Regions from separate parts of the Kineococcus lubricus genome, predicted to be linked through region 2. Evidence: riboswitches for the same ligand, from Rfam matches in the RefSeq annotation. Region 2 holds a riboswitch; each other region holds the start of a gene.
What was found. A riboswitch is a leader RNA that binds a small molecule or an ion and turns the genes downstream of it on or off. The one in region 2 is predicted to bind S-adenosylmethionine.
Positions count from the first base shown of each region.

Region 1 (9,985 bases), on a different contig from region 2:
ACCGAGCTGCGGATGCAGCTGGAGGCTCGCGCACGACGGCGCACCAAGGGGTAAGCGTACGGAAGGAGAACCCCCGGGGTCAAAACGACGCGCTCACCCCTCCACCCCGGAGGGGGCGGCCGCACCGGTCTCCCGCTCCGCGGCCTCGCGCTCGCGCCGGCCGGCCGCCGCGACCGCCGCGATGGCCGCCAGCACCGCGGCGTCCTTCCCGGGCTCGGACGGCTCGTGGGCGGGCTCCGCGCCGTTCTCCGGCGCGGACGGGGCCTCCTCGGCCACCGCCCGGTCGCGACCGCGGCCACGGCGGCTGCGGGACTTCCCCGAACCGTTGGCCGAGCCGTTGCCCGAGCCGCCGCCGGACCCGTTGCCGGAGCCGTTGCCGGACCCGTTGCCCGAGCCGCCGCCCGAGCCGTTCTGCTGGCCCGGGGACGGCTGCGGCGCCGGGTTGGCGTCCGCCGCCGCGTCGAGCTCCTCGAGCACGGCCGCCAGGCCCTGCCCCGTGCGCTTGCGGGTCATCTGCACCAGGCCGAGGGAGGTGACCTCGGCGACCTGGTGCTTGGTCCGGTCCCGGCCCAGGCACTCCACGAGGCGGCGCAGCACCAGGTCGCGGTTGGACTCCAGGACCATGTCGATGAAGTCGATCACGATGATCCCGCCGATGTCCCGCAGCCGCAGCTGCCGCACGATCTCCTCGGCGGCCTCCAGGTTGTTGCGGGTGACCGTCTCCTCGAGCGTGCCCCCGGCGCCGGTGAACTTGCCGGTGTTCACGTCGATGACGTGCATCGCCTCGGTGGGGTCGATGACCAGCGACCCGCCCGAGGGCAGCCACACCTTCCGGCCCAGGGCCTTGGCGAGCTGCTCGTCGATGCGGTGGCTCTCGAAAACGTCCCGGCCGCCGTGCTCGGCGTCCTCCCAGCGCTCCAGCCGGTCGGCGAGGTCGGGGGCGACGTCGGAGACGTACCCGTGGACGGCGTCCCAGGCCTGGTCGCCGGACACGACGACCTTGGTGAAGTCCTCGTTGAAGACGTCGCGCACGACGCGGACGGTGAGGTCCGGCTCCCCGTGCAGCAGCAGGGGGGCGTTCTTGCTCTGGGACTTGGCCTGGATGGACTCCCAGGTCGCCTGCAGCCGCTGGACGTCCGCGCGCAGCTCCTCCTCGGAGACGCCCTCGGCGGCCGTGCGGACGATGACGCCCGCGCCCGCGGGCACGACCTCCTTGAGGACCTTCTTCAGCCGCGCGCGCTCGGTGTCGGGCAGCTTGCGGGAGATCCCCGTCATCGACCCGCGCGGGACGTACACGAGGTAGCGGCCCGGCAGCGAGACCTGGCTGGTCAGCCGGGCGCCCTTGTGACCCACCGGGTCCTTGGTGACCTGCACGAGCACCGGGTCGCCGGACTTCAGCGCGGCCTCGATGCGCCGCGGCTGCCCCTCGAGCCCGGCGGCGTCCCAGTTGACCTCCCCGGCGTACAGGACGGCGTTGCGCCCCTTGCCCACGTCGACGAACGCGGCCTCCATGCTGGGCAGCACGTTCTGCACGCGGCCGAGGTAGACGTTGCCGACCATCGTCGTCTGGGTCTGCTTGGCGCCGTAGTGCTCGACGAGGATCCCGTCCTCCAGGACGCCGATCTGCGTGGTGTCGGCCCGCTGGCGCACGACCATGACGCGCTCGACCGACTCGCGCCGGGCCAGGAACTCGGCCTCGGTGAGGATGGCCCGCTTGCGGCCGGCCTCCCGGCCCTCCCGGCGGCGCTGCTTCTTGGCCTCCAGGCGCGTGGAGCCGCGCAGCGCGGTGATCTCGTCCTCGCCGGTCCCCCGGGGACGGCGCGGTTCGCGGACCCGGGTGACGGTGTTCGGCGGGTCGTCGGAGGAGGTCTCCTCCACGTCCCCGGACCCGCCGCGGCGACGACGGCGACGACGGCGGCGCGAGGAGCCGGAGGACTCCTCGGCGTCGTCGGGCTCCTCGCCCGCGTCGTCGGCCCCCTCGTCGTCGGAGTCGTCGCGCTGCCCGGCATCCTCGGCGGAGTCGTCCTGGGCCTCGTCGGAGTCGTCGGCGTCGTCGGAGTCGTCGGCGTCGCGGCCCCGGCTGCGCCGGCCCCGGCCCCCGCGGCGGCGACGGCGGCGCGGGGTGGCGCCGTCCTCGTCCCGGGCCTCGTCCTCGGCGGTGTCGTCCTCGCCCCGGTCGTCCTGGTCGTCCGCCTCGAGGTCGGTCAGGTCGGTGTCGTCCAGGCCCTCCGGGCCGAGCTCCTCGCGCTCGTCCTCGCGCTCCTCCTCGAACCCGGTCTGCGCGGGCGGCGGGCCGGCCGGGGCCGAGGCGCGGCGGCGACGGGTGGGCGTCTCGGCGGCGGGCGCCTGGAAGAACAACGCCGTCGCGCGGGCGGCGGCGTCGGAGAAGGAGTCCTCGGCGGGCTCGGCCGCCGGGGCGCGGCGGCGGCCGCGGCGGGCCAGCCCGGCGGCGCGGACCAGCACCGGGTCGTCCATGAGGTCGGTGCCGTCGGCCGGCGCGGGCTCGGAGGCGGGCTCGGCGGACGCCTCGACCGGGACCTCCTCGACGGGGGCGTCCTCGGCGGCCTGCGCGGCCGCGTCCGGCACCGTGACCGGACCGCTCGACTCCTGCACCTCGGCGGCCACCTCGGCCTCGGGTGCGGTCACCGGCTCGGCGACCTCGGCGGCGGGCGCGGCGACCTTGCGGGCGCGGCGACGCCGGGTCGGCGCGACGGGCTCGACGGCTTCGACCGCGGCGGGCGCGGGCTCCGGCGCGGCCTCGACCGCGGGCTCCGGTGCCGGCTCGGGGGTGGGGGCCGCCACCTCCTCGACGGCCGGGGCCGGCTCGGGGGTGGTCACGGTGCGGGTCGCGCGGCGGGCGCGGCGACGCGGCGCGGCGACCGGCTCGGCGACCGGCTCGGCGACCGGCTCGACGACCGGCTCGGCAGCGACCGCCTCCGGAGCGGGTTCGGGCTCCGGGGCGGGCGCGGGTTCGGGTTCGGCCGGAACCGCCACGGTCTGCGCGACCGGCTCGGCGGGAGCCGGTGCCACGGCTCCCGGATCGACGTGCGCGGGCGGGCCGGCGGGCCGGCTGGCGGCGCGGCGGCGGCGCGGCCGCGTCGTCGCGCCGGTCGTCGTGCCGTCGTTGTCGGGGGTCTCTTCGGGGGTCGTCGTCACGGGGTGCTCCGCATCGCCCGCAGCGCCCGCTCCACCGGTCAACCCCGCGGACGCCCGGGCGTCCTGGTCGGAATCGCCGGGCGGGTCGACCCGCGCCCGACGGAAGTCCTCGGTGCACCGGAGAGGTCGCGCGACGCGTGCTCCCCCCGGAGCCACCGTCGTCGTCGTCCGGTGAACGGGCCGGGGCGCCTGCGAGGTCCTTCCACCAGACCGCGGCGCTGCCCGGGACCCGCGCGCTGGGCGGCGGTCTCGACGGCGGACCGGGCGCCCGGTGTGGGGAACGCTCGGCCTCGCCCAGTGTCGCACAGCCCCCTCGAGGTGACCCTGCGCACTCGTCGGGGCGTTCCATCGCCAGCGGGACCCCGTGTCCGCTACATTCGGATCAACACCATCCAGAGTGGCCGAGAGACCTGGCTCGTTGACGCCACAGCAACCACCGCGCGAGCGGCAGGTGCTCCCGCCAGGGGCGATGGAGGACTCGCAGTGGACAGCTGTACCCAGCTCACCCGGCGCTACCACGTCGACCTCGCGCGCACGGCCTCGATGGCCTGTCTGCGCGGCGGGTCGATGCGCCGGGGGACGTCGCGCGCGGTCTGACCGACCCGCGCCACCTCCCCCGAGTCCTCAGGCGAGCGCGCCGCCTCCCGCGCGCACCCCCCGACGGACGACGAACGTCCGCCCACCCCACGGAGCACACCCATGTCCGCGCCCCGCAGCACCCCCACGCCCTCGAGCACGCAGCGTCTGCTCGCCTCGCGCCGTCGTGTCCTGTCCGGCGCCCTCGGCGTCGGCGCCCTCGCCGCCACCGGTTCCCTCGCGGCCTGCGGGGAGGGGTCCGCCGGAGCGGGCCTGGCCGCCGAGGAGGCCGTCGACCTCAAGGGCAAGACGCTCAAGCTCATGGTCAACCAGCCCCACGTGCTCGCCTTCACCGACCTGCTGGGCAAGAAGTTCGAGCAGGAGTTCGGCGGGAAGCTGGAGGTCACCGCGATCCCCTACGACCAGCTGACGAGCAAGCAGATCCTGGACGTCCAGGGCGGCGACGGCGAGTTCGACGTCTTCGACTACTTCTACTTCGGCCTCGGCGAGCTGGTCGCGGCCGACGCGCTGGTGGACCTGACCGACTGGATCGGCGCGAACACCGACATCGCCACCGACGACTTCCTGCCGTCGATCTACGACCCCTACACGCTGCTCGACGGCAAGCGCTACGGCCTGCCCTTCGACGGCGACACGCACGTCCTCTACTACAACGCCGAGGTCTTCGAGCAGTACGGCGTGCAGCCGCCCACGACGTGGGACGAGTACGACGCGGCCGCCGCCAAGATCACCCAGGACTCCGGCGGCAGCGTCTACGGCGCCATCGTCGAGGCCCAGCAGGTGCCGATGATCCTGGGCTGCTCCTTCATCAACCGCCTCGCCGGGTACGGCGGCACGCTCGTGGACGGCGACGGCAAGCCCGCGTTCGCCGGCGAGGAGGGGCTGGCGGCCCTGCAGCACCTCATCGACGTCTCCCCGCACGCGCTGCCGACCCCGCTGCAGACCGGGTTCGACCAGGCCAACTCCGCCTTCCTCGCCGGTCAGGGCGCCATGCTCGACACCTGGACCGACCTCGGCCTGAAGGCCCAGGACCCGGCCAGCTCGAAGATCGTCGACAAGTGGGGCGTCGTGACGCTGCCGGTCGGGGGGAAGAACACGACCCCGCGCACGGCGCTGGACTCCGGCTTCGGCCTGGGGGTCTCCACGGCGGGCAAGCAGCAGGACGTGGCCGCCGCCTTCGTGAAGTGGGCCACCGCCGAGGAGCAGAACTTCCTGCTGTCGTCCACCGGCGGGTCGGGCATCGACCCGGCCCGCAAGAGCGTCCTGGACTCCGCCGAGTACGCCGCGGCGGCGGGGAAGGCGACCGACGTCATCCGCGAGGGCCTGGACGGCGAGCCGCTGGTCTGGCCCAAGGAGCAGGGGGCGCCCAAGGCGCTGCAGGACCTCGTGGACCAGCTCGCGCTCGCGATCCAGGGCGAGACCGAGCCGCAGGCCGCGCTCGACAAGGCCGCGGAGAACTGGCAGAAGGCCCTCGGATGACCCAGCTCCTCGACGACCGGGGGACCCTGCCGCGCCAGCGCGGCCGGGGGGCCGGACGGCGGACGGTCCCGGGGCGGCACCGGCCCGGGCACGTCTCGACGTGGCTGGCGGCACCGAGCCTGGCCGGGCTGGCGCTCATGCTCGTCTACCCCACGGTGTTCGTCGTGGCGCTGGCGGTCACCAAGTCCTCCCTGGCCCGGCCGCTGCAGCGGTTCACCGGCACCGACAACCTCGTGGCGGCGTGGGAGTCCCTGGCCTTCGCCGGGTCCCTGGTCCGCTCGGTCGTGTTCGCCGTGGTCGCGGCCCTGGCGGCGACGGCCCTGGGGGTGGTCCTGGCGCTGCTGCTGCACGCCCGCGGGACGCGCTTCGGCGTCGTGGGGACGATCCTGCTGCTCCCGCTGGTCACCCCGCCGGTGATGGTCGGGGTGGCGTGGAAGCTCATGCTCGCCCCGGTCGGCGGGGCGTTCGGCGGGTTGTTCTCCGCCCTCGGGTTCCCGGGGGCCAACCCGCTGGGCGACAGCGCGGGGGCGTTCTCCGCGCTGGTCGTCATGCACGTGTGGCAGTGGACGCCGCTGGTGACCCTGCTGGTGTTCGCCGCCCTGCTGGGCGTCCCGGAGGAGCTGCGCGAGGCCGCGGCCCTGGACGGGGCCGGCGCGCTGCGCGGGTTCACGAACGTGGTGTGGCCGGTGATCGCCCCGAACGTGTTCTCGGTGCTGCTGCTCGAACTCGTCATCGGGTTGAAGGTGTTCGACCTGGTGACGGTCGTGACCCAGGGCGGGCCGGGGGTGTCCACCATCGTCAGCAGCTTCGAGATCTTCCGGACGGGCATGCGCGGCAGCTACGAGATCGGCACGGCGGCGGCCGAGACCCTGGTGTTCGGCCTCGTCGTGGGGGTCCTGACCACGGTCGTCACGCTGCTGCGGGCGCGCGCCGTGAAGGCCGACCAGTGAGCGCGGGGGCGCTGCACCGCGCCGGGGTGCGCGTGGTCCTGGCCGCCGTCGCGTTCGTCGCGCTGCTGCCGCTGCTGTTCCTCGTCTCCCTGTCGCTGCGCAGCGTCGACGACATCGCCAACGGCGGCTGGCTGCCGAGCGTGTTCGTGTGGTCGAACTTCTCGAAGGCGTTCGCTACGGTGCCGCTGTCGACGATGCTGGCGAACTCGTGGGTCGTCGCGATCGGCGCGACGGTCCTGACCTCGCTCATCGCGGTGCCCGCCGCGTACGTGACGGCCCGCGCGGGGGTGCGCGGGGAACGGCTGCAGACGGTGCTGCTGGCCAGCTACTGCGCACCGCCGATCGTCGCGGTGCTGCCGCTGTACTACCTGCTGAAGCAGGCGGACCTGACGAACTCCGCGCTCGGCCTGGTCCTGGTCAACGGGCTCGCCAACGTCCCGGTCGCGGTGTGGCTGCTGGACGGTTTCGTGCGCCGCATCCCGATCGAGATCGAGGAGGCCGGCTGGGTCGACGGGTTGTCGACGACCGGCGGGCTGCGGCGGATCGTGCTGCCGCTGCTGGCCCCGGGACTGGTCGCGGCGCTGCTGATCTGCCTGTTCCTGTCGTACAACGAGTTCCTGTTCGCGGTGTCGTTCTCGCAGAGCACGTCCAGCCAGACCCTGCCGGTCGGCCTGTCGCTGTTCCAGGGCGACCGCACCGTGCAGTTCGGCCAGCAGGCCGCCGCCTCGCTCGTCGGGATCGTCCCGATGTACGTGCTCGCGGTGGTGGCCCAGAAGTGGCTCGTCGGCGGTCTGTCCGCCGGGGCCGTCAAGTGATGTCCAGGAAGTTGGAGGGAACCCCGTGACCGAGGCCCGCAGAGTGCACCTCAACGCGTTCGACATGACCTGCGTGGGGCACCAGTCCCCCGGTCTGTGGCGGCACCCGGACGACCAGTCGCACCGGTTCGACGACATCCGGTACTGGACCGAGCTCGCGAAGCTGCTCGAGCGCGGCAAGTTCGACTCGCTGTTCATCGCCGACGTCCTGGGGATCTACGACGTCTACAAGGGCGGCCCGGAGACGGCGCTGCGCGAGTCGACGCAGGTGCCGGTCGGGGACCCGCTGCTGGCGGTCTCGGCGATGGGCGCGGTCACCGAGCACCTCGGGTTCGGCGTCACCGTCTCGCTGACCTACGAGCAGCCGTACTCCTTCGCCCGCAAGATGGCGACGCTGGACCACTACACGAACGGCCGGGTCGGCTGGAACGTCGTCACCTCCTACCTGGAGTCGGCGGCGAAGAACCTGGGGCTGTCGACGCAGATCTCGCACGACGACCGCTACGAGCTCGGCGAGGAGTTCATGGAGGTCGTCTACAAGCTGTGGGAGGGCTCCTGGGAGGACGACGCCGTCGTCCGCGACGCCGAGGCGGGGGTGTTCACCGATCCCGCCAAGGTGCACCCGATCGAGCACCACGGCCGCTTCTTCGACGTCCCCGGCATCGGGCTGACCGCGCCGTCCCCGCAGCGCACCCCGGTCATCTTCCAGGCCGGCGCCTCCCCGCGCGGGATCGCCTTCGCCGCCAAGCACGGCGAGGCGGTCTTCAACACCGCCACCCGGCCGGAGGTCATGCGCCCGTGGGTGGACCGGCTGCGCGCGCAGACGGCCGCGGCCGGCCGCGACCCGCGCAGCATCAAGGTGTTCACCCTGGTCACCATCGTCACCGGCGCCACCGACGAGGAGGCGCAGGCGAAGTACCGGGACTACGCCCAGCACGTCAGCTACGACGGAGCCCTGGCCCTGTACGCGGGCTGGAGCGGTCTGGACCTGTCGACGTACCCGCCGGACGAGCCGCTGGAGCACTCCGAGACGCAGGCGATCCGCAGCGCCGTGGACGCGTTCTCCTCGGCCGACCCGGACCGGCGGTGGACCCCGCGCGACATCGCGAACTGGGTCGGCATCGGCGGGATGGGCGCGGTGGTCGTGGGTTCGCCCGCCACCGTCGTGGACGAGCTGCAGCGGTGGATGGAGGTCGGTGACGTCGACGGCTTCAACTGCGCGTACGCCATCACGCCGGGCACGTTCGAGGACGTCGTCGAGTTCATCGTCCCCGAGCTGCAGCGCCGCGGGGTGTACCCGACGGAGTACGAGGGCGAGACCCTGCGCGAGACGATCTACGGCAAGGGTCAGGTCCACGTCCGCGACGACCACCCGGCCGCGCGCTACCGGCGGGTCTCGCGGTGACCGCGCACGTCATCGCCGACGCCGCCGAGGCGCTGGCCGTCGCGCGGCAGTTCGGCGCGGAGCTGGCCAAGGGCGACGCCGAGCGGGACGCCGAGCGTCGCCTGCCGCACGCCGAGGTCGCCGCGCTGGCGCAGTCGGGGTTGCTGGGGCTGACGGTCCCGCGCGCCTTCGGCGGCGCCGGGCTGGGCGCCCGCGACCTCGGGGACGTGTTCGTCGAGCTCGCCGCGGGCGACTCCAGCGTCGGGCAGATCCCGCAGAACCACTACTTCTTCGTCGACGTCGTCCACCACGTGGGGACCCCGGAGCAGCAGCGGTTCTTCTACGGGGAGGTCCTGGCGGGCCGGCACTTCGCCAACGCGCTGTCCGAGCGCGGCTCGAAGACGGCCTGGGAGTACGACATCCGCTTCGAGCGGCAGCCCGACGGCCGCTACCTCGTGGACGGGGTGAAGCACTACGGGACCGGGACGCCGTTCGCGCCGTGGATCCCGATCTACGCCACCGACCGCAGCGAGGACCCCGCCGGCCGCAACGTGGCCGCGTGGATCGAGGCCTCGCACCCGGGCGTCACCGTCGAGGACGACTGGATCGGCATGGGGCAGCGGACCACCGGGTCCGGGACCGTCCGGTTCGAGGACGTGCTCGTCGAGGCCGAGCGCGTGCTGCCGGTGTGGCGGGTGTTCGAGCAGGCCGAGACGTTCGGCGCGTTCGGCAACTTCCTGCACGCCGCCATCGACGTCGGGATCGCCCGGGCCGCGCTGCGCGACGGCGCCGAGCTCGTGCGGACCGTCGCCCGGCCGTGGCCGGAGTTCGGCGCGCCCAGCGCCGCGCAGGACCCGCTGGTGATCCAGGAGTTCGGGGACCTGGTGCTGCGCACCCGCGCCGCGCACGCCCTGCTGCGCGAGGCGGGCGCAGCGATCGACGCCGCCCGCGCCGACCTCACCGAGGAGTCGGCCGGCGAGGCGTCGCTGGCCGTGGCCGCCGCCCGCGCCGCGGCCGACACCGCGGCCGTGTCGGTGTCCTCGGACGTGTTCGCCCTGGTGGGGACCCGCGCGGCGGCCAGGCCGCTGAACCTGGACCGGCACTGGCGCAACGCCCGGACCCACACGCTGCACGACCCCCGCCGCTCCAAGCTGCAGCACCTGGGACGGCACGCCCTGCTCGACGTCTTCCCGCCCGCGAACGGGTGGGTGTGAGGAGAACCATGACCACCCGTGACCAGGTCCTCGACGCCGCCCGCGACGTCGCGAACCACCTCGCCCTCGACGCGCTGGACCGCGACCGCGCCAACGCCGAGCCCTTCACCGAGGCCGAGCTGCTGCGCAAGGCCGGGCTCCCGGCCGTCCTGCACCCGGCGTCGGTCGGCGGCGCGGGGCTGCCGTGGTCGGTGGCGCTGGAGGTCGTGCGCGAGATCGCCCGCACCGACGGGTCGATCGCGCAGCTCATCGCCTACCACTACGTCAACGCCCACAACCTCGTGTGGGTGGCCGACGACGCCGGCCGCGCCCGCTGGGGCGTGCCCTCGGCCGAGCAGCAGTGGCTGTGGGGCGACTCGGTGAACCCGGTCGACCCGGACCTGCGGCTGA
Region 1 is NZ_JBJLSK010000016.1:103,173-113,157, forward strand. It holds gene ACRYRX_RS13955 (Rne/Rng family ribonuclease) at 94-3,156, opposite strand; SAM riboswitch class I at 3,542-3,632, shown strand; gene ACRYRX_RS13960 (ABC transporter substrate-binding protein) at 3,856-5,232, shown strand; gene ACRYRX_RS13965 (carbohydrate ABC transporter permease) at 5,229-6,182, shown strand; gene ACRYRX_RS13970 (carbohydrate ABC transporter permease) at 6,179-6,997, shown strand; gene ACRYRX_RS13975 (LLM class flavin-dependent oxidoreductase) at 7,023-8,402, shown strand; gene ACRYRX_RS13980 (SfnB family sulfur acquisition oxidoreductase) at 8,399-9,595, shown strand; gene ACRYRX_RS13985 (acyl-CoA dehydrogenase family protein) at 9,604-9,985, shown strand, end outside.
Region 1: linked by a shared signal. The riboswitch ahead of ACRYRX_RS13960 (ABC transporter substrate-binding protein) and the one ahead of ACRYRX_RS15885 (putative leader peptide) in region 2 are both predicted to bind S-adenosylmethionine.

Region 2 (9,985 bases):
TCCGCCTCCGGGCCGCACGAGGTGCGCGGGGCCGCGCTCGTGGAGGCCCGGCTGCCCGTCCCGGACCTGGAGTGGACCTCCGACGTGCTGCTGACGCGACTGCGCGAACGCGGGGACGTGCGGGCCCACCGGATCACCGACGGGGAGACGCGCCTGTCGAACGGCCGGCTCGTCGTGGACCCCCGCGGGCGGCTGGTCCGCGCCGACGGCTCACCCCACCCGCGACGCTTCGCGACCGGCGCGTGGGTCTCCGGGGAGGGCGCGGCGCCCGCGTTCGCCCGGCCGGGCACGGACGCGGAGCTGTTCCGGCGGGCCGACCGGCTGGCCGGGGACCTCCTGCGGGCCGGGCCGTCCGCGGTCCCGGCCGCCCGCGCCGACACCCCCACCCTGACCGAGCTGCCGGGAGAACGACGATGAGCGAGACGATCCGCACCGGCCCCGCCGCCGGCACGCCGGTGGTGGTGGCGCAGGAACCCGCGACAGCGGTGAGGGTGCTGCCGGCGCGGCACCCGTGGCGGTGGGTGGCGACCGCGGTCGTGGCGGTCCTGGCGGCGATGGCGGTCAACGCGCTCGTCACCAACCCCGCCTGGGAGTGGCCGACGGTCGGTGAGTTCCTGTTCTCCGCGACGATCCTGGAGTCGATGTGGCTGACGGTGGAGCTCACCGTCGTCGGGACCGCGATCGGCCTGGTCCTGGGCACCGTGCTGGCCCTCCTGCGGATGTCGCACAACCCGCTCCTGAAGGCCGTCAGCTTCACCTACATCAGCGTCTTCCGGTCGGTCCCGCTGATCCTGCAACTGCTGTTCTGGTTCAACCTGGCGATCCTCTACGACCGCATCGGCTTCGGCGTCCCCTTCGGCCCGCAGTTCTGGTCCTTCAGCACCCAGGACCTCATCGCCCCGCTCACCGCGGCGTTCCTGGGTCTGGGCCTGCACCAGGCCGCGTACTTCGCCGAGATCGTCCGCTCGGGTTTCCTGGCGATCGACCCCGGCCAGCGGGAGGCTGCGGCGGCGCTGGGCATCCCGCAGGGCCGGCAGTTCTGGCGGATCCAGCTCCCGCAGGCGCTGCGCATCATCGTCCCGACGACGGGCAACGAGATCATCGGCCTGCTCAAGGGCACCTCGGTCGTCTACATCATGGCGCTGCCCGAGCTCTTCTACCAGGTGCAGGTCGTCTACAACCGGACCGGCCGCGTCATCCCGCTGCTGCTCGTGGCGGCGATCTGGTACTTCGTCCTGACCACCGTCCTGTCGGGCGTGCAGTGGGTCGTGGAGCGCTACTACGGCCGGGGCAGCTCCCGCGCCCAGAGCGACCCGGCGCTGTCGAAGGCGTTCCGCTCCGTGCGCGCCGCCCGCGCCCGCCGTCTGGAGGCTCCTCGATGAGCACCCCCACCCTCAACCGCCCGGTCGTCAAGCTCGAAGGCGTCCACAAGCGCTTCGGCGCCCTGGAGGTCCTGCGCGGCATCGACCTGTCGGTGGCCGCCGGGACCGTGACCGTCGTGCTCGGCGCGTCCGGCTCCGGCAAGTCCACGCTGCTGCGCACCATCAACCACCTCGAGAAGGTCGACGCGGGCGTCGTCGAGGTCAACGGCGAGCTCATCGGCTACGAGCGCGCCGGGAACCACCTGCGCGAGCTGCACGAGCGCGAGGTGCTGCGCCAGCGGTCGAACATCGGGTTCGTGTTCCAGCACTTCAACCTGTTCCCGCACCTGACGGTGCTGGAGAACGTCGTGGAGGCCCCGGTGTCGGCGCAGCGCCGCAGGCGCTCCGACGTCGAGGTCGAGGCCCGGGCCCTGCTGGAGCGGGTGGGCCTGGCCGACAAGGCCGGCGAGTACCCCCGCCGGCTGTCCGGCGGTCAGCAGCAGCGCGTGGCGATCGCCCGGGCGCTCGCCCTCAAACCCTCCCTGGTCCTGTTCGACGAACCGACGTCGGCGCTGGACCCCGAACTCGTCGGTGAGGTGCTGGACGTGATCCGGGACCTCGCCGCCTCCGGCACGACCATGCTGGTCGTCACCCACGAGATCGGTTTCGCCCGCGAGGTCGCCGACCGCGTGCTGTTCATGCACGAGGGCGTCGTCCTGGAGGAAGGCACCCCCACCGAGGTCTTCGACCACCCGCGGCACGAGCGCACCCGCTCGTTCCTCGCGAAGGTCCTCTGAACCACTCCACCCCCTGACGGTCCGGCGCTCCGCCGGACCGCGATGTCGGCCTGCTCCGGGCAGGCCCGAGCACGAGGAGAAACCCGTGATCAGCCGACGTACCTGGCTCCTGTCGCTGGCCGCCACCCCGCTGGTGCTGTCGGCGTGCGCGTCGGGCGACGCCGACCCCGCGACGGCCCCCGCCGCCACCAGCAGCGGCGGCTCGGGGGTCGACACCAGCCCCGAGCAGAGCGGCCGCGTCACCGTCGAGGCGGTGCCCGAGATCGCGGCCAAGGTGCCCCAGGCGATCAGGGACCGCGGCACCCTGGTCATCGGCACCACCGGCAACGGCAACCCGCCGCTGAGCTTCCGCGCCGACGACGACGAGACCGTCATCGGAATCGAACCCGACATCGCCCTCCTCGTCGCCGGCGTCCTCGGGCTGGAACCGGACCTCCAGGCCACCAGCTGGGAGAACCTGTTCCTGTCGATGGACTCCGGGCAGTACGACGTGGGTTTCTCGAACATCACCGTGACCGAGGAGCGCAAGGAGAAGTACGACTTCGCCTCCTACCGCGTCGACACCCTCGCCTGGGAGGTCGCGAAGGACTCCGGCATCACCTCGATCGCGGGGCCGGAGGACGTCGCCGGCCGGACCGTCTCGGTCGGTTCGGGCACCAACCAGGAGAAGGTCCTGCTGGACTGGAACGAGCAGAACGAGGCCGCCGGCCGGGAGGAGGCGACCATCCAGTACTACCAGCAGGCCTCCGACACCTACCTGGCCCTGAAGTCGGGCCGGATCGAGGCGAACTTCGGCCCGAACCCGACCGCGGCGTACCACGCGCTGGTTTCCGGCGACACGAAGATCGTCGGCACCGTCCCCGGCGGCGGCACGATCCAGGCCGACATCGCGGCGACGACGAAGAAGGACAACGGTCTGGTGCAGGCCCTGGCCGACGCGCTGAACCACGTCATCCGGAGCGGCGCCTACGCCGAGACGCTGGAACGGTGGAACCTGGCGAACGAGGCCGTCCCGACGTCGCAGGTCAACCCGCCCGGGCTGCCGAAGACCAGCTGAGCCCACCGCACGGCGGCCCGCCACCCCTCCCGGGGTGGCGGGCCGCCGTGCGCGGGGGGCGCGGGTCAGTCCGCGCGCCGACGCGCGACGAGGTGCCAGTGGGAGGTCCCGCTCACCTCGTCGACCACGTCCTCCCCCACGGGCACGAGGTCGCAGCCGCCGGCCAGCAGCGCCCCCCGCACGAGGTCGCGGTCCAGGCGCAGCAGGCCGGCCCGCGCCGGCGCGCCGGAGGGCGCCAGCAGCGAGATCGCGCCCCCGGCGCGGACGGACGACGTCAGCGCGGCGACGTCGGAGACGACCTGCGCCAGGGTGCCCCGCGCGGGAAGCACGTCGTGGCACAGGACGAGGTCGAACGACCCCGACCCCCCGGCGCGGTGGTGGGTGATCGCGGCGAGGGCGGCGACGTCGTCCAGGTCCGCGTCGACCGTGCGCACCCGGTGCGCGACACCGGCTCCCGCGGCGCGCTCCTGCGCGGCGGCCAGCGCCCGCCCGGAGGAGTCGAGGACGGTCACCTCGTGGCCCAGCCGGGCGAGGTCGACGGCGTCGCGGCCGTCACCCCCGCCCGCGTCGAGCACCCGCAGCGGCGGGGACCCGGACCCGGCCAGGACGCCACCCAGCACGTCGGTGACCAGGGCCCGGCGGGACCGGGCGCCGGTCCTCACGGACCGTCCTCGGGGGTGCGTCCCTGGTCCAGCCGGGCGCGCCGGACCCAGCCGGCGACGCGGCCGTCGACCAGGACCCAGGCGGCGGGGAACTCCCCCAGCGCGGCCCACGCCTCGTCGGCGCTCTGCCCGGCCCCCACGTGCGGCAGCGCCGGGTCGGCGACCTCGCGCAGCGGGGACCCGGCCCGTTCGGGGTCCTCGCGCACGAGGGCGCGCAGGCCGGCCAGCGTCGTGGCGGCGACGACGTCGCCCAGCGCGTGCGGGCGCGCGGCACCGGCGCGGGGCAGGACCACCGCCAGGGGGGTGCGGCCCAGCGCGCCCTCCGCAGCCGCCTGCTCCACGGCTGCAGCGACGGTCAGGTCGGCGCGCAGCGCGATGGGTCCCGGGGCGTCGAGCGCACCCGCGGGCAGCAGCCCGCGGACCGGGCGCTCGACACCTCCTTCCAGGAAACCGTTGCGCCGCGACCAGTCGTCGTCCCGGAGGGACGCGGGGACGGACGGCCTCTCGAGGGTGCTCACGGTGCGGGCCTTCCGGTGGAGGAGCAGGTGCGGGGGCGCCGCGGGGTCACCCGACGCCCTTGCCGTAGCAGCGGCTGTGCCCGACGCGGTCGTACGGGGGGTAGACGGGGACCGGTTCCCAGCCCTCGCGCTCGTACAGGGCCATCGCCTCGGGCTGGCGGTCGCCGGTCTGCAGCAGCAGCCGGTCCACGCCGACGCCCCGGGCGGACTCCTCGACGCGGCGCAGCGCCTGCGCCGCGAGCCCGCGGCGGCGGTGCGCGGGGGCGACGAAGACGCGTTTGACCTCCCACCGCACGGGTTCGCCCGCGACGGCGAGCCGGCGCAGGCTCGCCGTCGCGGCCGGTTCACCGCCGGCCAGGGCGAGCCAGGCCACCTCGACCTCGGCGGCGGAGGGGGGCGGCGGGGAGGGGCGCGGACCCGCGCCCGGGCGGGCGTAGCGCGGGCCGACCTCGGCGTCCATGAGGCCGCGCAGGCCCGCCACGCGCGGGTCGTCCCAGCCCGTGGCCACCCAGGTGACGACGGGCAGCGCCTGGACGGTCACCGCCGGGCCAGCGGGGAGGCGAAGGCGACCGCCACGCGGTGCACGGCCTCCCGCAGCTCCTGCGGCGTGAGGTCGGAGAAACCCCAGCGGAACCGGTCGGTGAACTCGTGCGGGCCGACGGGGCTGAAGTAGCGCCCCAGCGGGAAGTCGACGGCGTTCTGCCGGGCCGCTTCCAGCGCCCTCTCCAGGTCGACGGCGGGGTCGACCACGCGGCCCCACACGAAGATCCCGCCGTCGGCCGGGGGGACCTCCACCACGCCCGGCAGTTCCGCCGACACCGCGGCCAGCAGCGCGTCGTGCCGCTCGCGCAGGACGGACCGGCTGCGCCGCAACGCGTCGGCCAGCGCGCCGGGCGCGGCCAGGAAGCGGTGGACGGCGCGCTGGACGACCAGCGAGGTGTGCTGGTCGGAATCCCGGCGGGCGTCCAGCACGGCCCCGACCAGCCACTGCGGCCCCGCGATCCAGCCGAGCCGGAGCCCGGGCCCGAGGGTCTTGGAGAAGGTGTTGACGTGCAGGACCTGCTCGGAGGCCAGGTCCAGGTCCTCGGCCGGGGACCCGTCGAACCGGAGCTTGCGGTAGGGGTCGTCGGACAGCAGCAGGAACCCGTACCGCTCGGCCAGGTCCACCAGGCGGCGGCGCGCGGCCGGGGGCGCGCTCGTGCCCGTGGGGTTCTGGAAGTCCGGGATCGTGTAGAGCAGCTTGGGCCGCAGCCCGGCCCGCAGCAGGGACTCCAGGTCGTCGAGGTCCAGACCGTCGGGCCCGGTGGCGACCGGCCGGGTGTCGGCGCGGCGCTGCCGCAGCAGGGTCAGGACGAGCGGGTACGTGGGGTTCTCGACGAGCACGACGTCGCCCGGGTCCACGAGCGCGTCGAAGACCAGCGCCAGGGCGTGCAGCGCGCCGTTGGTGACGGCGACGCGCTGGGGGTCGGTGCCCTCGTCGCCGGCGATCCACTCCCGCAGCTCCGGCAACCCCAGCGGCACCGAGTAGCGCAGCGACGGGGCGGCCGGGTCGGCCAGTTCCTCGGCGAAGGCGCGGGACAGCCCGTGCAGCGGCAGGGCCGCGGCACCGGGGACGCCCCCGTGCAGGCCGATGGTCCCCTCGACCGGGCGGGTGGGGCGCGGGCCGAAACCCACGGCCGGCAGCACGTCCCGGGCCCGGCGGGACAGCAGGTGGGGGCCGCTGAGCGGTTCGGGGTCGAGCGCCGCGCCGTCCTGGACGAGGGTCACGCGGTCACCCGCCCCGGCTCGGCGCCGACGGGGACGCGGACGGCGTCGCCCCACTCGGTCCTGCTGCCGTCGTGGTCGCGCACGTCCGGCAGGAAGGCGCGGATCGAGGTGTCGTCGCGGTCGACGACGAGGCCGTCGCGGTCGAGGTCCTGCGCCGGCCGGGCGGTGCTGACGAGGCGGTCGGGGTGGGCGTCGGCGGTGAACTTCGGGTCGCCGGTGTCGGGCGGGACGGGCATGGGGGTGCTCCGGGGTTCGGTGGGCAGGGAGGCCGGGTCGGGCCTCAGCGACGGGCGGTGCTGGAACGACGGCGCAGGTCCACCACGCCCCGTCCGCACGCGTGGGAGCGACCCCCGGAGCGGCACGGGGCGGCACGGGACGTGCGGTGCTGCATCGATCCTCCATCGTTCCCGGCGGAAGCACCCGCACCCATTCGCACGGGGGGTTGCTGCGGCGTCGCGGAGCCAGGTCTCTCAGCCGCTCTTGATGGGTTGCCCGATCACTGTCGCGTGGCCCCGAGCCGGTTGTCAATCCCCGCCCGGGTCCCGGATCACAGGGCCTTGCCGGGGTTCAGCAGGCCCAGCGGGTCGAAGACGGCCTTGACGCCGGCCTGCAGGGCCCGCACCCGCGGGCTGATCTCGTCGGCCAGCCAGCGCCGCTTGGCGGTGCCGATGCCGTGCTCCCCGCTGATGGTCCCGCCCAGGCGCAGGGCCGTCGCGACGACCTCGTCCGCGGCGGCCTCGAGGCGCTCGGCGGCGCCGGCGGCGTCGTCGGCGAGCAGGAGCGGGTGGAAGTTCCCGTCCCCGGCGTGCGCGACGACCCGCACCGAGACCCGGTGCGCCGCAGCGATCCTGGTGATCTCGCGGTGGAACTCCCCGATCCGGGACAGCGGGACCGCGACGTCCTCCCCCACGGCCAGCACGTCCTCCAGCGGACCCCGGCCGCTGCGGCGCAACTCCCAGTGGAACTCCGCCTCCGCACCGGCGAGCCGGCGCACCCTGCCCCCGGCGCCGGCCAGCGCCGCCTCGATCTCCTCGGCCTCGGCCAGCGCACCGTGCCCGTCGGTCTGCACCAGCAGCAGCGCCTGCCCGTGCGCGGCCAGCGTCGTCCCGGAGAAGGCGTCGATGTCCCGCAGCGTCGGGCCGTCGAGGAGTTCCACGACCGCCGGGCGGGCCGCGCCGGCGGTGAGGGCCAGCAACCCCTGAGCGGCCGCGTCGACCGAGTCGAACCACGTCGCGAGGGTCCGCTCGTCGACCGGTCGCGGGCGCAACCGGATCGTGATGCCCACGACCACGCCGAGGGTCCCCTCGGACCCGGTGAACAACCCCACGAGGTCCAGGCCGGTGACGCCCTTGATCGAGCGGTGGCCGGTCGAGATCAGCGAACCGTCGGCCAGGACGACGTCCAGGGCCAGCACCGACTCCCGGGTCACGCCGTACTTCGCGCAACGCAGCCCACCGGCGTTGGTGGCGACGTTCCCGCCGATGCTGGAGATGCGCCAGCTCGCCGGGTCCGGGGCGTGCCGCAGGCCCAGGGGGGCCAGGGCGGCGTCGAGGTCGGCGCCCAGGACGCCCGGTTCCACCCGGGCGACCTGGTCGGCGGGGGCGATCTCGAGGATCCGGTCGAGCCGTTCGGTGGACAGCACGATCCCGCCGGTGACCCCGACGGCCCCGCCGGACAACCCGGTGCCCGCCCCGCGCGGGACGACCGGGACGCGGTGCCGGGTGGCCCACCGCAGGACGGTCTGGACCTGCCCGACGTCGCGGGGGCGCACGACGGCGAGGACGCCGGCGGGGGCGTCCAGGCGGGAGCGGTCGGTGACCTCGTGGGCGGCGAAACCCGGGTCCACGACGCCGGGGAGCTCGGCGTCCAGCTCGGCCAGCGGGCCGCTGAGGAGGGTGGGGACGAGTTCGGTGGTGGTCATGGGAGGAACTCCGTTCGCTTCGAACCCGGGGTGGACACGGGGGCGCGGGGGGACGGCGTCACCATCGCACACCCCGAACCCCGGCGTTGACGCGCGCGGGGAACTCTGCCAATCTCGATCCACCATCCAGAGCGGCTGAGAGACCTGGCTCGACGACGCCGCAGCAACCTCCTTCGGGAAGGTGCTACCGCCAGGACCGATGGAGGAGATCCAGTGCGATCCGCGGTGCGCCTGACAGCACGTCGTCACGTCGACCTGTCCCGGCAGTCCAGCGCACTCTGTCCGCTGCCCTGAACCGACCACCGCGACCGTCCCCCGCCGGTTCGCGGCGCAACCCCGCACCGCACCGGTGGAACTCCCCGTGCGGTCCCACCCGCACGACCGAGGAGCCACGCCCCCATGCCCAGCACCACCACCGGAACCCCCGGAGCCCCCGGGACCACCGGTCCCCGCCCCACCCGCCGCGCCGTGTCCGCGGCCCTGGGCGCCGGGGCCGTCGGCACCTTCCTCACCGCCTGCGGAGGCGGCGCGTCGGGTTCGGAGAACGCCTCCGGGTCCGGGGCGGCGCAGCGGGGCGGGGACGTCGTCGTCCTCATCGACTCCCTCGGCGACACCTGGATCCCGAACAACAGCGCGATCTCCAGCTTCCAGGGGAACGTCTGGGGCCACGTCACCGACAAGCTCGTGTACGTCGACGGCGACGGGCAGGTCACGCCGTGGCTGGCCGAGTCGTGGGAGCAGAACCAGGACGCCACCGAGTTCACCCTGCACCTCAGGAGCGGGGTGACGTTCTCCGACGGGACCGCCCTGGACGCCGCGGCCGTGGTCGCGAACCTCGACTACTGGGCCAAGGGTCAGGCCGACCGGGGCGTCAACCCCATCGGCCTGTTCCCCAAGACCTACCTGGCCGCCTCGGCGGCGGACGCCTCGACCGTGGTGGTGGAGTTCAGCGCACCGACCCTGGGTTTCATCCCCACGCTGGGGTACCACGGGTCCATCCTGACGTCGCCGAAGACGATCGCGCTGCCGGCCGAGGGGCAGGCGGACCTCTCGCAGTTCAGCGGCAGCGGGCCGTTCACGGTGGAGAGCTGGAAGGAGGGCGACAACGTCGTCCTCGCCCGGCGCGACGACTACGCCTGGGGCCCGCAGGCCCTCGGCAAGAGCGACGCCGCGGCCCTGGACACCATCACGTACAAGATCGTCAAGGAGTCCTCGCTGCGGACCGCGAGCCTGCGGTCGAACCAGGCCGACGTCGTGTTCAACGCGACCCCGCAGGAACTGTCCGGCCTGCAGGACGCCGGGTTCACCGTCGCGACCCCGCGCTACCTCGGTTTCGCCCACGGGTACCGGCTGAACACCTCCGTCGCTCCCTTCGACGACGTCCTGGTCCGCCAGGCCTTCCAGCACGCCGTCGACCGCGACGAGATCCTGTCCACCGTCTACACCGGCGACTGGAAGAAGGCGGAGTCCTTCATCCAGTCCAACGTGCCCGAGGCGAGCGACCACTCCGCGGAGTTCGCCTTCGACGCCGACCTGGCCGCGCAGCTGCTCGACCGGGCCGGGTGGGTCGCCGGCGCCGACGGCGAGCGGTCCAAGGGCGGTCAGCCGCTGGCCGTCACCCTGTTCCCCAACCCCTACCTCGTGACGTCGCAGGCGATCGACGAGCTCGTGGCCCAGCAGCTCGGGAAGGTCGGGTTCACCGTCGACCTGCAGACCTTCGACGTCGTCACCTACGGCCAGCGCGTCTCGAACAACAAGTCGCTGTCGAACTACGAGGTCACCCGCAGCTTCATCGACGTCGGCACGGTCGCGAGCATCCTCACCAGCGCCGACGAGGGCGAGGACTGGTTCGGCGCGGGCGAGCGCGACCAGACGCTGAACCAGCTGCGCGACGCCGTGGCC
Region 2 is NZ_JBJLSK010000020.1:31,114-41,098, forward strand. It holds gene ACRYRX_RS15835 (FAD/NAD(P)-binding protein) at 1-417, shown strand, start outside; gene ACRYRX_RS15840 (amino acid ABC transporter permease) at 414-1,382, shown strand; gene ACRYRX_RS15845 (amino acid ABC transporter ATP-binding protein) at 1,379-2,158, shown strand; gene ACRYRX_RS15850 (ABC transporter substrate-binding protein) at 2,244-3,215, shown strand; gene ACRYRX_RS15855 (methyltransferase domain-containing protein) at 3,281-3,877, opposite strand; gene ACRYRX_RS15860 (hypothetical protein) at 3,874-4,395, opposite strand; gene ACRYRX_RS15865 (GNAT family N-acetyltransferase) at 4,442-4,936, opposite strand; gene ACRYRX_RS15870 (aminotransferase-like domain-containing protein) at 4,933-6,162, opposite strand; partial or broken gene ACRYRX_RS15875 (sulfurtransferase) at 6,159-6,254, opposite strand; SAM riboswitch class I at 6,558-6,652, opposite strand; gene ACRYRX_RS15880 (FAD-binding oxidoreductase) at 6,710-8,083, opposite strand; SAM riboswitch class I at 8,203-8,289, shown strand; gene ACRYRX_RS15885 (putative leader peptide) at 8,309-8,377, shown strand; gene ACRYRX_RS15890 (ABC transporter substrate-binding protein) at 8,483-9,985, shown strand, end outside.

Region 3 (9,985 bases), on a different contig from region 2:
GACCCGGGCTGAGGCGACGGGTGGGCGCCCGGCCCCTCAGAACGAGGCGAGCAGGTCGGCCACCGCGGGCCGCTCGTCGTCGGCCAGCGCCACCAGCAGCAGCCGCAACGGCTCCAGCCCGCGCAGCCGGACGAAGGCGATGTCGTCGGAGCGGTGCGCCGAGGCGACGGCCGCGGACGTGATGGCCATCGCCCGCCCCGTGGCGACGACCGCCAGCATCTCCTCCACGGTCGTGGCCGGCGGCCCGACGACGACGGGGGCCGCCCCCGAGGGGCGCGGGTCGACGAGCCAGACGTCGCGGTCGCTGCCGGCGTCGACGATGGGCTCGTCGTCGAGGTCGGCGATGGACAGCGACGGCTCACCGGCCAGCGCGTGGGCGCGGGCGAACACCGCCACCCGGTCGACCTCGGCCACGGTGACCGCCCGCACCCGCGGGTCGGGGTCGCGCCCGGGCGGCAGCTGCACGAAGGCGACGTCGACCAGGCCGGCGGCGAGGTCGGTGACCTCGCGCCCCCACGGGACGTGCCGCAGCACGACGTCGAGCTCGGGGCTCTCCTGGGCGGCCTCGACGAGCCGCGTGGAGACCCAGCGCGGGGTGGAGGTGCCGATCCCCACGGTGAGCCGTTCCCGTTCCCCGGCCTCGGCCAGCCGGCGGGCCCGGACCAGGGCCCGGTCCAGCAGCTCGGTGATGCGGTGCGCGTCGGCCAGCAGCGCCTGCCCCGCGGGGGTCAGCGGTGAGCCCTCGCGGGCGACGCCGCGGGCGTCGCGCACGACGAGGCGGCCGCCGACGAGGTTCTCCACCCGGGCGATGGCCTGGCTCAGCGCGGGCTGGGAGACCTGCAGGGACGCGGCGGCGGCGGTGAAGCTGCGCTCGCGCGCGACGGCCAGCAGGTACCGCAGGGACCTCGCGTCGAGCTCCCCTCCCGGCCGTGCCGCGCGCTCATCCACGCGCTGGATGCTCCCAGAAGACCGTCTTGTGCGACACGTGGGGGGCGCGCTCCCTACGTTGATCGGGTGCACCCGCCACGATCGCTCACCGCGCTGCCGAAGGTCCACGTGCACGCGCACCTGGACGGTTCCTACCCCCGGCGGGCCGTCCTCGACCTGGCCCGGCGCCGCGGTCTCGACCTCGACCCCGAGGCCGACCTGCCGGTGCGGGCGGGCGCGTCCGGGGGCCCCGGCGGCTGGCGGGACGTGTGGGAGTTCTTCGACGCCTACGGCCGCGTCCCCGCCCTGGTCGCCGACCTCGACGACCTCGCCGGGTTGTGCCGGGCCCTGGTCGCGCAGGAGGCCGAGCAGGGGGTCGTGTTCTTCGAGCCCGCGATCGAGCCGCAGCTGTACGCCCCGCGGCTGGGCAGCCTGCGGGAGGTGACCCGGGTGGTGCTGGGCGCGTTCGCCGACGCCGGGCGCGAGCACGACGTCGAGGTCGGTGCGCTGGTGACGGTGAACACCGACCAGGACGAGCCGATCGCCGCCGACCTCGCCGCGATCGCCGCCGAGTTCGCCGGCGCCGGGGTGACCGCCTTCGGGACCGCGGGTTTCGAGGAACCGTCCGGGCTGGGGCGTTTCGCGGGGTGCGCGGCCGCGGCCCGCGCGGCGGGGCTGCCCGTCGTCGCCCACGCCGGCCAGACCGGCGGGTGGGAGTGCGTCGCCGAGGCCGTCGACGTCCTGGGCGCCACCCGCATCTCCCACGGCGTCCGGTCCGTGGAGGAACCGCGGTTCGTCCAGCGCCTGGTCGAGGCCGGGATCGTGCTGGACGTGGCGCCGGTGTCCAACGTGGCGCTCGGCGTGGTCGCCGACCTGGCCTCGCACCCGGCGCCGGTCCTGCACCGCGCCGGGGTGGGCGTCACCCTCAACGCCGACGACCAGTTGTGGTTCGGGCGCAGCGTGAGCGACCAGTACGCGGTGGCCCGCGACGTGTGGGGGCTGCCCGACACCGAGCTCGCGGCCCTGGCCGGTCACGGGTTGCGGGTGGAGGGCATGAGCAGCGCGACCCGGCAGCGCCTGGGGCGGGGGCTGGCGGACTGGCTGGGCGCCCCGTGAGCCTGCTGCTGTCGGCGTTCGAGATCAACGGCCCGAACCTCACCAGCCAGGGGTTGTGGGCGCACCCGGAGCAGGAGTCGTCGCGGTACACCGACCTCGCGCACTGGACGGGCCTGGCCCGGCTCCTGGAGGACGGGGGTTTCGACCTGCTGTTCCTGGCCGACTCCCCCGGGTACCCGGTGCTGGACGGCGCCGTCCCGGACGTGACGTTCGAGCAGGCCGTCGAGATGCCGACGAACGACCCGCTGCTGCTGGTCCCGGCCATGGCCGCCGTCACCGACCGGCTGGGTTTCGCGGTGACGGCCTCGACGACCTTCGAGGGCCCCTACCCCAACGCGCGGCGGTTCGCGACGCTGGACCACCTGACCGGGGGGCGGATCGGCTGGAACGTCGTCACCACGTCCTCGCCGGTGGTCAGCGACCTGCACGGCCGGGACGCGCTGCCGCCGCACGACGTGCGGTACGACGTCGCCGACGAGCACCTCGAACTCAGCTACCGGTTGTTCGAGGGCAGCTGGGAGGACGGTGCGGTGCTCGCCGACAAGGCCGCCCGCCGCTACGCCGACCCCCGCCGGGTGCACGAGGTCCACCACGAGGGGCGGTGGTTCTCCTCGCACGGGTACTTCAAGGTCGAGCCCTCCCCGCAGCGCACCCCGGTCATCTTCCAGGCCGGGGCCAGCGACCGAGGCCGGGAGTTCGCGGCCACCCACGCCGAGGTCGTCTTCCTGCAGGGCCGCGACGCGGCGTCGCTGCACCGGCAGGTGCGGGACGTGCACGCCCGCGCGGCGGCGCACGGGCGGGCCCCGGGGTCGGTGCGCACCCTGGCGGGCCTGAGCGTCGTCCTGGGCCGCGACCGCGCCCACGCCCGCGCCCGGCTCGAGGAGTACCTGTCGTGGGTGGACCCCGAGGCCGCCCGCGCCTACTACGCGGCGATGACCGGGATCGACCTGACCGCGCTGGACCCCGCGGGCAGCTTCTCGGACCTGCGGACCGAGGGCGGGCGCACCCAGGTCGAGCGGTACCGGGGCGAGACGGTCGCGCGGGCCACGGCGGACTTCCTGCGCTTCGGGATGCGCGAGTTCGTCCTGGCCGGGTCCGCGGTGGACGTCGCCGACGACCTGCAGGCCCTCGTGGAGCGCACCGGGGTCGACGGGGTCAACCTCACCCCGTTCGTCGTCCCGGGCTCCTACCGGGAGTTCTGCGAGCAGGTCGTCCCCGAGCTGCGCCGGCGCGGGCTCGTCGACGGACCGGACGGCCGTGCGGCAGGCTCTACCCTGCGAGAGAAAATCTTCGGCGCGGGCCGCGCGAGGCTGCCCGCCGACCACCCGGCGGCCCGGTTCCGCCCGGCCCACGAGGAGCAGCCGTGAGCGAGGTCCCCACGAGGTCCCGGACCCGGGTCGGGGGTGTCGGCGTCGAGCTCAACGGCGTCAACGCCGTCGCCGAGGACGAGCGGCACGGCCGGCCGCGGGACCTGTTCTGGCCGTGGTTCGCCGCCAACGTCTCGGTGCTGGCCGTCAGCTACGGCTCCTTCGTCCTCGGGTTCGGCATCTCGTTCTGGCAGGCGACGTTCGTCTCGGTCGCGGGCGTCGTGGCGTCCTACGTGGTCGTGGGGCTCGTCGCGATCGCCGGCAAGCGCGGGTCGGCGCCGACGATGACGTTGTCGCGGGCCGCGTTCGGGGTCCACGGCAACCGGCTGCCGTCGCTGGTGTCGTGGCTGCTGACCCTGGGCTGGGAGACGTCCCTGGCGGCCGTCGCGGTGCTGGCCACGGCCACCGTCCTGGACCGGCTCGGCGCCGGCGGCGGGACGGGGACGAAGCTCGTGGCCCTCGTCGTGGTCGTGGCGCTGATCGTCCTGGGCGGCACCCTGGGGTTCGGCGTCATCATGCGGATGCAGCGCTGGATCACGGTCGTGACGGCGGTCCTGACGGTGGCGTACATCGCCTTCGCCGCCCACTCCGTCGACCTGGCGGTGGTGGGGGCGATCCCCGCCGGCGGCACCGCGGCCGTGGTCGGCGCCTTCACCATGGTCATGACCGGGTTCGGCCTGGGCTGGGCCAACGCCGCGGCCGACTACTCCCGCTACCTGCCGCGGGAGGCCTCCAGCGGCGGGGTGGTGCTCTGGACGACCCTGGGCAGCTCGATCGGGCCGGCGGTGCTGCTGGTGTTCGGCGCCCTCGTCGTGGGCTCGGACCCCGACCTGGGCGCGCTCGTCGGCAAGGACCCCGTGGGGGCGCTGACGACGATCCTGCCGACGTGGTTCCTCGTGCCGTTCGTCGTGGTGGCCGTCCTGGGCCTGGTCGGCGGCGCCGTCATGGACATCTACTCCTCGGGGCTGGCGCTGCTCAACGTGGGCCTGCGCGTCCCCCGCCCCGTGGCGGTGCTCGTCGACGGCGCCCTCATGGTCGCCGGCGCCACCTACATCGCGTTCTTCTCCGCCGACTTCCTCACCCCGTTCCAGGGGTTCCTCATCACCCTGGGCGTGCCGATCGCGGCGTGGGCGGGGATCTTCCTGGCCGACCTGGCGACCCGGCGCCGCGGGTACGCCGAGGCCGAGCTGCTCGACGCCGGGGGCCGCTACGGCTCGGTGCGCGCGCTGCCGGTGGCGACGATGGTCGCGGCCACCGTGGTGGGCTGGGGCCTGGTGACCAACCAGAACGCGAGCTGGCTGACCTGGCAGGGCTACCTGCTGGGCCCGATCGGGGGCCGCGAGGGCGCCTGGGCCTACGCGAACCTCGGGGTCCTGCTGGCCTTCGCGATCGGCTTCGCCGTCGTCGCGGTGTTCGGCCGGCCGGCGGTGCGGCGGCAGGAGAGCCGCTGAGGCCCCCGCCGCCGCGCACCGGCCGCGCGGGGGTCAGGCCCGCTGGACGGTGACCTTCGGCGGGACCTGCAGCGTCTGCGCGATGACGCAGTACCGCTCGGCGAGGGAGACCATCTTCGCCTCCGTCGCCTCGTCGGCGTCGGAGGTGAAGTCGAAGGTGATGGTGACGTCGGTGATCCCGATCGGGACCTCCCGGGAGACCCCGAGGGTGCCGCGGGCGTCCCAGTGCGCGTCCACGGCCACGGAGGCGTTGCGCAGCTCGACGCCCATGGCCGTCGCCACGCTGCGCAGCGTCACCCCGGCGCAGGCCGCCACGGCCTCGCAGAGCATGTCGGCCGAGCAGGCCTCGGTGCCGTCGCCGCCGGCGGCGGGGTGCAGCCCGGCGCGGGTCGTCCCGGCGAAGCCGTCGACCGAGACGCCGATGGACTGCCCGTCCAGGACGGCCACCGCCCGGGCCGGGACCAGCGCCTTGGCGGGGTCCTCCCGGTAGGAGTCCTTCAACGGCTTCTGCAGGGCTCTGAGCTCGGTCGAATCCACCGGCGAAGCTTAGGCCCGGCCACGGCCCGGCCCGCAACCTCCCGCCGGGGTCGGCCACACTGGCCGGTGTGAAGTGGACCACCGCGGTGCGGACGCTGGAGGAGGTCGCCGACCGCTGCGCGCACGTGAGCCGTCAGCCGGCCGGGATCGTGCGGTTGCGGGTGGAGCAGGCGTGGGTGTTCGGCGCCCTGCTGGGGCCGCGGCGGGACGTGCTCGACGACGCCGGGGCGGTGCGGGTGGCCCTGGTGACGAACGCCGACGAGGCCGACTGCGCGCACCTGACCCAGCCGCCGGCCGCCGGGCACTGGCTGGCCGCCTCCGGGCTGGCGACCCGGCCGGTGACCCTGACGTTCCGGTCCGCGCAGGCGCCGGTGTGGAACCACCTGGTCGAGCGGCCGGTGCTGTTCTGGACGGTCGGGGACGGCACCGACCACGAGGTCCTGGGGCAGCTGCGGGCCGGCGACGGCGAGTTGCTGCGCCCGGAGCCGCCCACGCCCGCCGAGCTCGCCGGGCGGCTGGACCGCGAGCTCGCGGTCAGCCTGGGGGCGCTGGGCCGCGCGGCGCGCGCGTACGACGAGAAGCGCTGGGCGCCGGGGGCTCCCGCGCGGCGGGCCGACGCGCTGGCCGACGCGGCCCTGGGGTACCTGGACCTGCGCGCCGCCCGGGACGGGCTGGGCCCGGCTAGCCTCGGCGCATGAGCGACCCCACCCCCGAGGACGTCCCGCAGAAGCTCGCCTACCGGCTGCTGACCGGCACCGACGACCGCTCGTTCTGCGAGAAGGTGAGCGCGGCGCTGGCCGACGGGTACGTCCTGCACGGCAGCCCGTCGGTGACCACGACCGGGGGCGTCACCGTCGCCGCGCAGGCCGTCGTCCTCCCCCACGCCCTGCCCCCCGCGCGCGCCTGAGGTCCGGCCGGGGCGCTCGCGGCCGGGGGCGGACCGGCGGGAACCGTCCACGCTGTCGGACAGCCGGTGTTAAGCTCGGGGCAGGTCATGAGTGACAGCGGTAAGCCCTGGCTTGCTGTCCGGCAACCCTCCTCCGCGGCGGGGTGCCCCAGGTGAGGACCTGGCCGGACGGACCCGTCCGGCAAGCGCGGATCGCCGGACGCCGGTCGATCACGGGAGCCCTGCGAGCCGCGCGCCCGCCCGTACGACCTCCCGGAGTGTCCCCGTGTCCACTGCCCCCTCCCTGCCCGACAAGCCCAAGCGCCGCGGCGTGCTGTACGCCGTCATCGCCGCCGTCGTCGTCATCGCCGTGGTGGTCGTGGCCCTCGTCCTGGGCAACCGGGACGACTCCACCAGCACCAGCGCCGCCGGAGCCGGCGAGGCGAAGACCGTGAAGATCGGTGTCGCCGACAAGTCGCTGCCGTACTGGACGACGTACAGCGAACTGGCGAAGTCCCGGTTCAACGTCGACGTCGAGCTGGTCAACTTCTCCGACTACACGCTGCCCAACCCGGCGCTGTCGCAGGGTGAGCTGGACCTCAACCAGTTCCAGCACATCCAGTACCTCGCGAACTACAACGCGACCGCCGACGACGACCTGCAGCCCATCGGCGCGACCGCCGTCTACCCGCTGCCGCTGTACTCCCTCACCGCGGGGTCCGTCGAGGAACTGCCCGCCGACGCGAAGGTCGCCATCCCCAACGACGCCATCAACGAGGCGCGCGGTCTGCTCGTCCTGCAGCAGGCCGGCCTGGTGACGCTGAAGGACGGCGGCACCCCGTTCTCCACCACGAACGACATCGAGTCCTCCAAGGTGGAGGTCGTCACCGTCGCCGCCGACCAGACCGCCAGCGCGCTGCAGTCCGGTTCCGTGGCCGCCGCGATCGTCAACAACAACTTCGCCACCGCGGCGAAGCTGTCCGAGGACTCCGTCATCGTCGACGACGACGCCACCTCCCCCGCGGCGGCGCCCTACGTCAACATCTTCACCGCCCGCAAGGCCGACACCGGCAACCAGACGTACCTGGACCTGGCGGCGCTGTGGCACGACCCGGCCGTGCAGGAGGTGTTCCTGCAGGACAACCCGAGCGCGATCGTCCGCGACGTGCCCGCCGCCGACCTGCAGGCGGAGACCGCGGAGGTCGAAGCCGACGCGAAGGCCGCCTCGGCCAAGTGACCGCCCTCATCACGCTGACCGACGTCAGCAAGCGCTTCGACCGCCGCGACGGGTCCTCCGTCGCGGCGGTCGACGCCGTTTCCCTCCAGGTCGAGCAGGGCGAGGTCCTCGCGGTCATCGGGTACTCCGGCGCCGGGAAGTCCACGCTCGTCCGGCTGCTCAACGCGCTGGAGAGACCGACCTCGGGCAGCGTCGTCGTCGCCGGTCAGGACCTCACGAGGCTGTCCGAGGGTGAACTGCGCGCGGCCCGGTCGAAGATCGGGATGATCTTCCAGCAGTTCAACCTGTTCCGGTCCCGGACGGTCGCCGGGAACGTGGCGTACCCGCTGAAGGTGGCGGGCGTGGCGAAGGCCGAGCGGGACCGGCGCACCGCCGAGCTGCTCGACTTCGTGGGCCTGCTCGACCGCGCCCACGCCTACCCCGAGCAGTTGTCCGGCGGCCAGAAGCAGCGGGTCGGCATCGCCCGCGCGCTGGCGACGAACCCGCCGCTGCTGCTGGCCGACGAGGCCACGAGCGCGCTGGACCCCGAGACCACCACCGAGGTCCTGTCGCTGCTGCGGCGCGTCAACGCCGAGCTCGGGGTGACGATCGTCGTCATCACCCACGAGATGGAGGCCGTGCGGCAGATCGCCGACCGGGTCGCGGTCATGGAGAACGGGCGGGTCGTGGAGGTCGGGGACACCTACGACGTGTTCTCCGACCCGCGGACCCCCGCCGCGCAGCGGTTCGTCCGCAGCGCCACCCACGACCGGCCGTCCGCGGACACCCTGGCGAGGTTGCGCACCCACCACCCGGGCCGGCTCGTGAGCGTGCGCATCACCGACGAGCCGGGTCTGCAGCAGCGCGTCGACGCGGCCTTCCGGGACACCGGGACGACCGCCGAACTCGTCTACGGCGGGGTCTCGGAGATCCGCGAGCGCCGGACGGGGTCGCTGACGTACGAACTCACCGGGGGTGTCGACGCCGCGCTGGAGGCGTTGCGGGCCGCCGGGATCCACGCCGACGAGGAGGCCTGATGGACTTCACCGGTTTCCTGGAGACCGTCGACGTCTTCCGGGACGCGATCTGGCAGACGCTGCTCATGGCGGTCGTGTCGCTGATCTGCTCGGGGGTCCTCGGGCTCGTCCTGGGGGTGGCGCTGTACGCGACGCGGCCGGGCAACCTGTTCGGCAGCAAGGTCGTGTTCGGGTTGCTGGGGTTCGTCGTGAACGTGGTGCGGCCCATCCCGTTCGTCATCTTCCTGGCCGCCATCACCCCGCTGCAGATCGCGGCGGTGGGCACGACGATCGGGACGACCGCGGTGACGTTCGCGATCTCGCTGGCGGCGGCGTTCGCGGTGTCCCGCATCGTGGAGCAGTCCCTGGTGAACGTCGACCCGGGGGTCGTGGAGGCGGCGCGGGCGGCCGGGGCCTCGCGGATCTCGATCCTCGTGGGCGTCGTCATCCCCGAGGGGCTGGGCCCGCTGGTGCTGGGGTACACGTTCATCTTCGTCGGGATCGTCGACATGACGGCGCAGGCCGGGCTCGTCGGCGGCGGCGGGCTGGGCGACTACGCCATCACGTACGGCAAGCAGCGCTACGACTACGGGATCATCTACGTGGCCGTGTTCGCGATCATCGTGATCGTGCAGGTGGGTCAGGTCATCGGCAACCGCATCGCGCGCGGGGTCATGCGCCGCTGACCCCAGCCCCGCGGTCCGGCTCGTGGTCCAGGCGCTGGGCGCCCGGGCCACGAGCCGGGACCCACCCGGCCGCCGGGGGTCAGCGGGGGCAGACGACGCTCCAGACGTCGGCGTGCATCTCGAACCGCTCGGAGGTCTGGGGGTCGGTGACCTCCCCGTCGGAGTTGAGCCGGAACGTGCCGGACTCGGCGTGGATCTCGACGACCTTGCCGGTGGCGGTGGTGACGTCCTGCCGCTCGACGTGGACGCCGCGGCGCAGGCCCGCGGCGAACCCCACCCGGGCCAGCGGGCCGGTGGAGGTGCTGACGACGACGTCGGCGACCCCGTCGTGCGGGTCGGCGCCGGGTACGAGGGGCGCTCCCCCGCCGATGGTGCCGCCGATGCCGATGCCGACCATGAGCACCGGGCGGGGGCCGGGGTTGACGACCCGGCCGTCGACCTCCACCCGCAGCCGGAAACCCCGGCCGGCGCTCACCCCGGCCCAGGCCGCCCCGACGGGGTAGGCCAGCGCCTTCAGCCCCTTCTTCAGCCGCTGCGCCTTGGCCGTCGCCGAGGCGCCGATCCCGGCGTGCACGGTGTTGACGGTGATGCGGTCGCGGGAGTCGACGAGCAGTTCCAGGCCGCGGGGGCGTCCGGTGGTGACGACGCGGGCGGCGGCGACGGGGTCCAGCGGCAGCCGCAGCGAGCGGGCGAGGTCGTTGCCGGTGCCGAGCGGGACGATGCCCAGCGGGCCGACGTCCCGGGTCCGGCCGGCGTCCCAGAGCAGCTGCAGGGCGGCGTGCA
Region 3 is NZ_JBJLSK010000008.1:100,984-110,968, forward strand. It holds gene ACRYRX_RS08055 (hypothetical protein) at 1-12, shown strand, start outside; gene ACRYRX_RS08060 (LysR family transcriptional regulator) at 37-948, opposite strand; gene ACRYRX_RS08065 (adenosine deaminase family protein) at 1,015-2,043, shown strand; gene ACRYRX_RS08070 (NtaA/DmoA family FMN-dependent monooxygenase) at 2,040-3,410, shown strand; gene ACRYRX_RS08075 (purine-cytosine permease family protein) at 3,407-4,861, shown strand; gene ACRYRX_RS08080 (OsmC family protein) at 4,895-5,398, opposite strand; gene ACRYRX_RS08085 (DUF7711 family protein) at 5,467-6,096, shown strand; gene ACRYRX_RS08090 (DUF1737 domain-containing protein) at 6,093-6,305, shown strand; SAM riboswitch class IV at 6,389-6,499, shown strand; gene ACRYRX_RS08095 (MetQ/NlpA family ABC transporter substrate-binding protein) at 6,571-7,521, shown strand; gene ACRYRX_RS08100 (methionine ABC transporter ATP-binding protein) at 7,518-8,537, shown strand; gene ACRYRX_RS08105 (methionine ABC transporter permease) at 8,537-9,202, shown strand; gene ACRYRX_RS08110 (diacylglycerol/lipid kinase family protein) at 9,282-9,985, opposite strand, start outside.
Region 3: linked by a shared signal. The riboswitch ahead of ACRYRX_RS08095 (MetQ/NlpA family ABC transporter substrate-binding protein) and the one ahead of ACRYRX_RS15885 (putative leader peptide) in region 2 are both predicted to bind S-adenosylmethionine.